Regions from separate parts of the Rummeliibacillus sp. TYF-LIM-RU47 genome, predicted to be linked through region 2. Evidence: riboswitches for the same ligand, from Rfam matches in the RefSeq annotation. Region 2 holds a riboswitch; each other region holds the start of a gene.
The links. Region 2 has a riboswitch for lysine ahead of F0527_RS16175 (amino acid permease). Riboswitches for the same ligand answer to the same signal wherever they lie in the genome.
Positions count from the first base shown of each region.

Region 1: another riboswitch for lysine. It lies ahead of F0527_RS14180 (transporter substrate-binding domain-containing protein); the one in region 2 lies ahead of F0527_RS16175 (amino acid permease).
Region 3: another riboswitch for lysine. It lies ahead of dapA (4-hydroxy-tetrahydrodipicolinate synthase); the one in region 2 lies ahead of F0527_RS16175 (amino acid permease).

Region 1 covers NZ_VVIR01000004.1:109,419-112,705, forward strand. Annotated here, with positions in the region: gene F0527_RS14175 (hypothetical protein) at 1-1,014, shown strand, start outside; lysine riboswitch at 1,111-1,297, shown strand; gene F0527_RS14180 (transporter substrate-binding domain-containing protein) at 1,401-2,252, shown strand; gene F0527_RS14185 (amino acid ABC transporter permease) at 2,417-3,163, shown strand; gene F0527_RS14190 (amino acid ABC transporter ATP-binding protein) at 3,184-3,287, shown strand, end outside.
Region 2 covers NZ_VVIR01000007.1:3,744-7,030, reverse strand. Annotated here, with positions in the region: gene F0527_RS16185 (nitric oxide synthase oxygenase) at 1-69, shown strand, start outside; gene F0527_RS16180 (CynX/NimT family MFS transporter) at 120-1,334, opposite strand; lysine riboswitch at 1,529-1,708, shown strand; gene F0527_RS16175 (amino acid permease) at 1,849-3,287, shown strand, end outside.
Region 3 covers NZ_VVIR01000003.1:80,566-83,852, reverse strand. Annotated here, with positions in the region: gene F0527_RS17125 (hypothetical protein) at 1-192, shown strand, start outside; gene F0527_RS13030 (cupin domain-containing protein) at 343-870, opposite strand; gene dapA (4-hydroxy-tetrahydrodipicolinate synthase) at 933-1,829, opposite strand; lysine riboswitch at 1,944-2,124, opposite strand; gene F0527_RS13020 (YsnF/AvaK domain-containing protein) at 2,212-3,240, opposite strand.

The sequences.
Region 1 (3,287 bases), on a different contig from region 2:
TCGTATTATCAGCTAGCCTATCCTGATATTCAGATTTCTGCTGAAGATGCTAGGGAAATTCTTTTTGAACAACCGCTTGTCGAACTTGCGATTGCAGACTTGAATGGGGAATTACAGCTTCTCTACAAACCAAAAAGTGGCACTTTTAGAGTACATGTAGACGGTAGTCTCCAATACGAAGAGGATTTTATGGAATATGGGGAGCAAAATGCTAATTCCTTTGAGCCCGTTACAGTAACCGAGAGTGTAAAAACATTGCTTGGTGTAACTGATGATATGCAATTGATTGAGGACGGAGCAAATCGTTTTTGGTATATAGGCAATTCGAAAAACACCGATGAAGAAGAACCTGTTATTAAAATTGAAAACATAGATTCTATGTTTATGGAATACGAATCGCTGGTAGAGTGGGAAGAGCAGAAAGAAGAACTGCCAGAAGCTACATTAGCTAATAAAGCAAAAATGTTCCTAGAGGCGATTGTGGGCGATGTCCATGAAAAGTACCTGTTAGAAGTACAGCAAGGGGAAATGGAATATTCGTCATATGGCATAATAACAGAAGAAGACTTGTCAGAAGAGGAACGACAATTCTTTGAAGAGTTGGAGTTAGAAGAAGATGATGAGTTTGACGAAAACTTTGACTTTGAGCCATACACAACATTTTCATTTATAAGACAGCATAAGGGTGTCCTATTAAGTGATTACACCATTCATATCAATGTAGGGAAATATACGGGGATTATTCGTGAATGTTCGCTGCTGTTGCCAAACGAAGGGAAGTTAAATACCCTAGACATTGTACCAGTCCTGCCTTTAGAGGAAGCCGACGCTAAATTTAAAGAACAGCTGGAAATGCATCTTGCACGAACTGAGGTCAATGATGAAGAAGATGAAGACCTAATTATATATGATTTGACTTATGAAGCAGAATTTCCAGCTGGAAAAGAAATCATGGCTATTAATGCCATGAGCGGGGAAGTCTATTATGCAGAAGAAGAATATGAGGAAGATTGATGGCTAGAATCTTTTAAATTGTTGAAATATTATTGACATCCATTCCATCCCTATTGTAGACTGTTTAAAACATAACTAAATATAGCCTCACTTATACGGTGAGGTAGAGGCGCAGTATTTATTAGTTCTTAGTGGAGTTAGAGAAAGCGATGAGTCTAAGAAGAAGGAAATATTGCCGAAGTGTGTAACAAGTTTCTCATTGTTGTATGCTGGGTCTGCAGTGAATAACTGCAGGACTGTCTCAATAAATTTCTATGGTTTATTGAGTTGTGCTATCTCAAATTGGGATATAAGTAGAGGATTTAGGACTAGAATTACGTAGCCCTGAGTTCAACTCAGGTCTATAATTCTAGTCTTTTTTATTTAGAAAAAAGGGAGAGATCAATATGAAAAAAATAGGAACACTGTTATCAAGCATGTTACTAATTGCTGTGCTAATTCTAACAGGGTGCAGTTCTAAAGAATCTGGTGATGCAAAGTCTTCAGGCAGCAAAGGAAGCGACACATTTACAGTCGGCATGGAAGCAGGTTATCCGCCGTTTAACTGGACGCAAAGTGACGATTCTAATGGTGCGGTTGCCATTCAAGGGAACGCTGAGTATGCAGGTGGGTATGATGTTCAAATTGCCAAAAAAATTGCAGATGGCTTAGGGAAAAAACTTGTCATTTCTAAAATGGAATGGGACGGTTTAGTGCCAGCTTTAGCTTCAGGTAAGATAGATGCGATTATTGCAGGGATGTCTCCTACTGAAGAACGCAAAAAGACAATCGACTTCTCTGACAATTACTATACATCTCATCTAGTGATGGTCGTTAAAAAAGGAAGTAAATATGAAAATGCTACTTCAATTGAAGACTTTAAAGGGGCAAGAGTAACAGCTCAATTAAATACATTCCACTATACAGTTATTGATCAAATTCCAGGCGTGAAAAAACAAACAGCAACGGATAATTTCTCCGCTATGCGCGTGGCTTTACAAGCAGGCAAGATGGATGCATATGTTTCAGAGAAACCAGAAGCAGTATCAGCAACTTCAGCCAATGATCAATTTAAAATGGTTGAATTTAGCGACGGCAAAGGATTTAAAACAGCCGCGGAAGATACACAAACAGCAGTGGGTATACCGAAAGATAGCAAATTAACAAAGAAAATCAATGAAATACTAAAAGGCATCTCAGAAGAAGAGCGTACAAAAATGATGGATGATGCCATTAAACAACAACCAGCAGCCAAATAATGCAAAAGTTCACTTAGTGAAAGTGCTCTTCAGCTTTCACTAGCTTTGCATCAATCGCGCTTTAACATGTAATATTTACGCCTAAAGGATACGGCATGTATTAAAGCTTTGTTATAGGAGAGACATAAGCATCTGTTAAGGCGCTGTTTGGAGGAGGAAAATAGATGAGTTTAGAATGGTTTATAGAGATTATCGTCAATAACTGGCCAATGTTTTTAAGAGGCGCATGGATGACGTTGCTCATTGCGACAGTTGGTACAATTTTTGGCGCCTTAATTGGCTTAATCATCGGTATTATTCATACAATCCCGAAAAGCAAAAGTAGAATTAAAAGAGTATTTTTAAAATGCGTAAGCATCATTTTATCGGTATATGTGGAATTTTTCCGCGGAACCCCAATGATTGTGCAGGCGATGGTTGTTTACTTTGGTTCTGACCTGATATTTCACATTGATATGAACCGTACATTTGCGGCAATGTTCATTGTTTCTCTCAATACAGGGGCTTACATGGCAGAAATCGTACGAGGTGGCATTATTAGCATCGACAATGGACAATTTGAAGCAGCACGCGCGATTGGTATGAATCATTGGAAAACGATGGTGCATGTCGTTTTGCCACAGGTAATGCGCAATATTTTGCCAGCTACAAGCAATCAATACATTATGAATATTAAAGATACATCAGTGTTAAATGTGATCGGTGTTACCGAATTATTCTTCCAAACGAAGACGATTGCAGGAAATAACTTCCGCTACTTTGAGTCATTCTTTGTCGCCTGTATCATTTATCTGATTATGACTATTATAGTGACACAAATATTGAGATATTTCGAAAGAAAACTTGCCGGCAATGCAACATATCAGCTAATAGATAATCAAGAAATGCTGAGCGGACAGAAGGCATCATAATAACAAAGGAGAGGGATTCTATGGAAAACATTATCGATATCATGCATCTCAATAAATCCTTTGGATCACATGAGGTATTAAGAGATATTAACTTTTCTGTTAAGGAGGGTGAAGTAGTTTGTGT
Region 2 (3,287 bases):
TATAAAAATAAAAAGAACTCGCCAGCGTATTCTTATCGGTCGTCACCTTTTAAGATATTGGAAGACTAGAGAATACAAATGAAAAAGCGCTCATTAGCTACAGGCTAATGGCGCTTTTGTTATTGTTCTTTCGTTACAAATCGGTCTTTAGCAGAAATGAATGCAAAGACGAACAAAAGGACTGTGACAATAAGATATAAGCTGTTAGCGGCATGCCAACTATGGAAGCTGTCATGGATAAAGCCATATAGTACAGGTCCTATCGCAGCTAGCAAATAACCGATGGATTGTGCAGTGCCTGAAAGCTCAGCTGCTTCTTGTGCGTTGCGAGAACGAAGGGAGAAAAGCATCATAGAAAGACTAAAGGATGCCCCTCCGGCGAATCCAATCATTAACATCCATAACAATGTAAGCTCTGTCCAATTCATAAATATACCTGCAAAGCCTGCAAAGTAAAACAGTGACAATAATGCAACGAGCGGCCTTTGGTCAGCTTTTTTACCTGCAAGAATCGGGGTTAAAAAAGTCATTGGCAATTGTGCTATCTGTAGAATAGAAAACATCCATCCCGCTTTGCTCGGGCTCATGCCTTGGGTTTCAAGCAGTCCTGGAATCCAAGTAGCCGTCGTATAAAACAACAGGGATTGTAGCCCCATCGTGAAGGTAATAGCCCATGTAAGAGGATACTTCCACATAGGTTTATTACGTTGAGAAGGTTCATTGCTGTTTATTACCTTCACATGATTCCGCAATTGTGGTAGCCATACTATGATAGCGAGAATGGCCAGAATACCCCAACAGGCAAGAGCTCCTTTCCATCCGATTGTTGTTTCTGCTATTGGATTGCTCACGCCTGCTGCTATACTGGCGGATAGGTTCATGGAAACAGAATAAAGTGCTGTTAACAATCCTACTTGAAGAGGAAACTTTAATTTAATAAGAGCAGGCAAGAGGACATTGCCAAATGAAATAGCAACTCCGATGATAATCGTTCCAAAGAATAAGAAAAAGACACTGCCCGCTGAACGCATTAAGATACCAATAGCCAAAAGTATTAAGGCTGATAACAATGTTCTTTCAAATCCAAAACGTCGTGAAATTTTAGGGACAAATGGTGAGACAACTGCAAATGCAAGCAAGGGGATAGTTGTAATCAATCCCGCCCACACATTTGATATAGTGAGCTCTTCTTTAATATCTGCAATAATAGGGCCAACAGCAGTGAGAGGGGATCGCAATGTTGTGGCGATAAAGATAATACCGAGCACTAAAAGCCATGTTTTTTTGTCCCATGACAGCTTCTTGTTTCGGTTCGTAGCTTGTTCTGAAGCCAAAGGAAATCCTCCTTTTGAATTTATAATAGATAATAAAAACGTACAGGAATCATTTTGCTTTATCAATATTTGTTTTACAAAACATGTCCACTTCTTTCTAAAATATAGTAATTTTCTATTTACCCTTGTAGTTATGTGCTTAATATATTACAATGTAGGTAACTTAAAACTATATATTGCATGCCTCATCCAATAGATGAGGTAGAGGTCGCGGTATTCATGAGTATAATCGACGAGGCGAGAAAGCGTTTAGGACTCGATTAAAAAGGGAATATTGCCGAAGTACAAGCAAGCTTTTTATTGCTAGTGCTGGGGCTGCTATCGAAAGGTGCAGAACTGTCACGCCAAAGTCGGCGTGTTGAGCTATCTTGATCAAGGTTGATGGGGAATTCGGACGCCATCTCAGTTATATATGTGATGGCTTTTTTATTTAAATTTTAGCTGTAATAGACAGCGGCGAAGAATACCTTCAGCTCGACCTTTTCTTGCAATGAAAAACGGAAAGAGGAGAGTTATGAATAGAGTAGAAACACATACAAATGCAGGAATACGAACAAACATTAAACATGATTCTCATTCAAATACACAACAGAAACTGAAACGCAGCTTAAAAAGTCGCCATATTTCCATGATTTCACTTGGCGGTACAATCGGTACAGGCCTACTTTTAGCAAGCGGCAACTCAGTTGCAGAAGCGGGTCCCGGAGGAGCACTGTTAGCTTATGGACTAATTGGTGTAATGGTATTTTTCCTTATGACAAGTTTAGGGGAAATGGCCGCTTATATGCCTGTATCAGGATCATTCAGCACATATGCTTCCAAATTTGTTGATCCTTCATTAGGATTCGCGCTTGGTTGGAATTATTGGTACAACTGGGCAGTAACGATTGCAGCTGAAATTTCAGCTGTAGCGATTGTTATGAAATATTGGTTCCCACACACACCTTCATTTATTTGGAGCGCTGCATTTCTTATAATTATCTTTACTTTAAACTTTTTGTCAGTAAAAAGTTTTGGTGAAAGCGAATATTGGTTTGCGCTTATCAAAGTAGCAACAATTATTATATTTATTATCATTAGTTTCTTAATGATTTTTGGTATTCTCGGCGGACATGCTCCTGTTGGATTTACTAATTTCTTTAAAGGCGACGCGCCTTTCCATGGTGGATTTTTTGCTACATTAGGCATTTTCTTAGCTGCAGGCTTCTCCTTCCAAGGGACAGAATTGCTTGGGATTACAGCTGGTGAAACGGAAAATCCAGAAAAAACAATCCCACAGGCTGTACGCTCGGTCTTTTGGCGAATTCTATTGTTTTATGTTTTAGCTATCTTAGCGATCGGCTTATTAATTCCTTATACGGATGCACGTTTAGCAAATAGCGATGACGTGGCAGTAAGTCCTTTTACATTAATATTTGAAAATGCAGGCATTGCCTTTGCTGCTTCTGTGATGAACGCAGTTATCCTTACAGCGATTCTTTCAGCCGGCAACTCAGGGTTATATGCAGCATCTCGTACATTACGTGAATTAGCAATGGAAGGTAATGCACCGAAGATTTTCAAAAAACTAAACAACCGCGGTGTTCCTGTTGCAGCACTTGTTTTAACAGTAGCAGTGGCTTGTTTATCCTTTTTGGCATCACTTTTTGGATCTGGTACAGTGTATATCTGGCTCTTAAATGCTTCTGGTATGTGCGGTTTCATTGCATGGCTTGGTATAGCGACCAGTCATTATCGTTTCCGAAAAGCATTTGTGGCACAGGGTCGTGATCTCTCAGAGTTGCCGTATCGCTCTAAATTTTTCCCATTTGGCCCGATTTTTGCCTTTGTCCTTTGTGCGATCGTTATCTTAGGGCAAAACTACACAGCGTTTACAGGCGACCATATTGATTGGTATGGCATCCTAGTATCCTATATTGGCTTGCCAATCTTCCTTATTATCTGGTTTGGCCA
Region 3 (3,287 bases), on a different contig from region 2:
GTTAAAAAAGATACGAAGTTTAAATTTGAGTTAACGGGTTCTGGAAAAATGCTATTATACGATCACAACCATCACCTAGTGAAAAAAGCAACCATCGCAGAAGGAACTGATAAACGGGAGTTTGTTTATACCGTGAAAAAAGGCCGTTATAGCCTCAAAGCTCCTTTGACTATTAAAGTTACACCGAAATAAAAGGTATTCGCTAATTAAATCAGTAGAAAAGGAGAATCTTGCGAAAAAAGATTCTCCTTTTCTTATGTTCAAAATTTAAAAGGAAGAATCACCCTTTATTCAGAAAAAGCAGCCTCCCCATAAGGCGGAAGCTGCTTATTTAATGCTTTTTTATTGGGGTTCCTCCGCTTCGGCGATTGCTTTGGTTTGATGGACCGTGCCGCGTGGATGGTTAGGAGGTGCATAGATTGAATACAGCTTGATTGGCTTGTTGCCTGTATTGGTTAGATTATGCCATGTACCAGCTGGAACGAAAAAGACATAATCATTCCGCACTGGTTGCTGGAAGTCTAAGAACTGTTTATTCTTACCCATTTGTACAAGGCCTTCGCCTTCTTCAATGCGAATAAACTGGTCCGTATGCGGGTGAATCTCCAAACCAATATCTCCTCCGACCGGAATGCTCATCAGAGTAAGCTGCAAATGCTCACCGGACCATAGCGCTGTGCGGTAGTTTGTGTTTTGTTTTGTTGCTGTGTCTATATTGAGAGCAAAAGGTGCTGGACCATAATCTCTTAAATAAACACTATTCGGACTTTGGTAGGTTTGCTGGTATTGATTTTGAAACTGGTAAGGGGAGGGGCTATTCGGATAATAGCCGTGGGTTGTTCCGCAAGATGGACAATGATAGTGATACAAAACATCATTCCTTTTTTTACTATACTGTACGCTTCTCGCGGAACTTTGGTGCCTATTTTAAATTAACTTTTTAAAGCTGTGTCTTCTTTACATACAGTCTGCAATAGATGCTGCAACTCAGTAGTTTCTTCTTCATTAAGGGGTATTAAAGGCAAACGTACACCGCCTACTGCTATTCCTCTCAGATTCAGTCCGGCTTTTACAGGGCAAGGGTTAGGTGCGCTAAATAGTCCTTTGAATATAGGGAGAAGCCTACGATGATCTACCGCAGCTTCCATCACATTCCCGTTTTTAAACTTTTCCATCATCGCTTGCATTTCATTTCCAATAATATGGGAAGATACAGAAATAACGCCAGTAGCGCCAATCGATAAAGATGGCAGTGTTAAATGGTCTTCTCCTGTATAGACACTGAAATCATTGGGTGTTTTTGTAATGAGTTCAGCCATTGCATCCAAATTTCCGCTCGCATCTTTAATGGACACGATGTTATTAATCGCGGCAAGGCGAGTGACTGTTTCAACGGATAGATTGACAACACTTCTTCCAGGGATATTGTAGAGAATGATTGGTAGCTGCGTTGAATCCGCAATTGCTTTGAAGTGCTGATAAAGACCTTCTTGTGATGGTTTATTATAGTAAGGTGCAACAAGCATGATTCCATCCACCCCAGTATCTTCAGCAGATTTAGTCAGTTCAATGGATGCCCTTGTATTATTAGATCCGGTGCCTGCAATAACAGGAACCCTATGGTTTACTTCATCTACGACAAATTGAAATAAACTGATTTTTTCTGCCGTTGTGAGTGTAGGGGATTCACCTGTAGTGCCAGCTACCACAATGCCATCTGAGCCGTTTTCGATAAGATAATTAATCAGCTCACGAGTAGCTCTAAAGTCAATATTTCCTTGTTGGTCAAATGGGGTCACCATCGCCGTTATAATTCTTCCAAAATTCATTGCTTCTCCACTTCCTTTTCATTTTTTGGAGAAGGGCAGTATAGAAAATGACGCAAAAAAAGCAGCAACGTGATGTGACTACGTTGCTGCGAGAATTCATAAAGTCATCTCCATGCGTACGATAGCCCTCCATATAGTTTCCTACATGACAGTCCTGTGTTTATTCAACAACAGGCCCAGCAATAGAGAAATATGAGTTTCTCTAAGCTTCGGCAAATTCCCCTTTCCACTGCAGTAGTCGGATCTCATCATCCTCTTGCAGCTTACTCATGGTTTTTGCGCCTCTATCCTTATTTCAAAAGATATTGAAATAAGTGAATATTCAATTACAGAAAGTATAGCAGTCTAGCTATGCTTTTACAAGATAGAAAGCTAAATATTATTATATTTCTCTGTTTTTAATATCGGCATTCATATTGCCAGCTGTAAGCGTATCATCAAGATTGTTCTTTTTAAGGTCATTATCGTTTTGATTTGCAGGGTCGTACAATTCTTGCTCTGTAATAGCACCACGATTTGCAGCATCTACATCGCTATCTGTAACAGAAGCATCACCAGTCGTTTCAATGCGTGCTTCCTCGCGTTTTAGATTATCAGTGACTTGTTCTGTTTCGGTCACTTGTTTTTTACCAATGACTACTTCTTCGTTTACCACTGGTCTTTTAGTCACTTCAATTTGTTCTTCGACGATTGGAATACGGATGGTGTCGTCTTCGCCCATTGGAGCATAAGCATCTGTAGTGGCAGCTGCTTCATCGGTAACTTTTCGTCTTTCCACATATACTTCATCGTGTGTGACAGGTACATTGACTGTTTGTGGTTCTTCCACAACATCTTTGTGAACTTCAACCTCACCAGTTTGTACTTGGTCTTTTTCAACATCAAGTTGTTCTTTGCGCAATTTTAATGTTTGCTCATCTGCCACTGTATTATTAACATCCACTGTATCATTAGTAGCTACTGTGGTATCAAGACCTACATTTGCCTCTTGGTTGTCTACTGGTGTTAGTGGGTCAGCAGTGCCTAAAAGGGCATCATCTTCTTTGTTTGCTAAAAGTAGAATACGGCCATCGTTAATATCGCGTTCGTAGCGACGAGCAGATTCTTCATCAAAGCCAAGTGTTAAGAAATATTCGTAATAAGATGCATGGTCCACATCTGTGTGGAAATCACCTTTAAATACTGCTGCTAGGCGATCGAAGAAACCTTCATCTTCTTCCATATTGCGACCACCGACATCTTCTGTTAGTACACCTGTTTCATTTTTTACGACTGATGGAGCAGAAGGGAAGTTTGTTGTATTAAGTGCAATTGAGAAATCGTCAGTTGCATATCCTTTTTGACGATATTCATCAATAGCTTTAATCACTTCCGCGCTTGAGTTATAAATTCCTAATACTTTTTTATCCATGTGTATTACCTCCATTATTTGTTTCATTTTTTTGATATGTGATTACA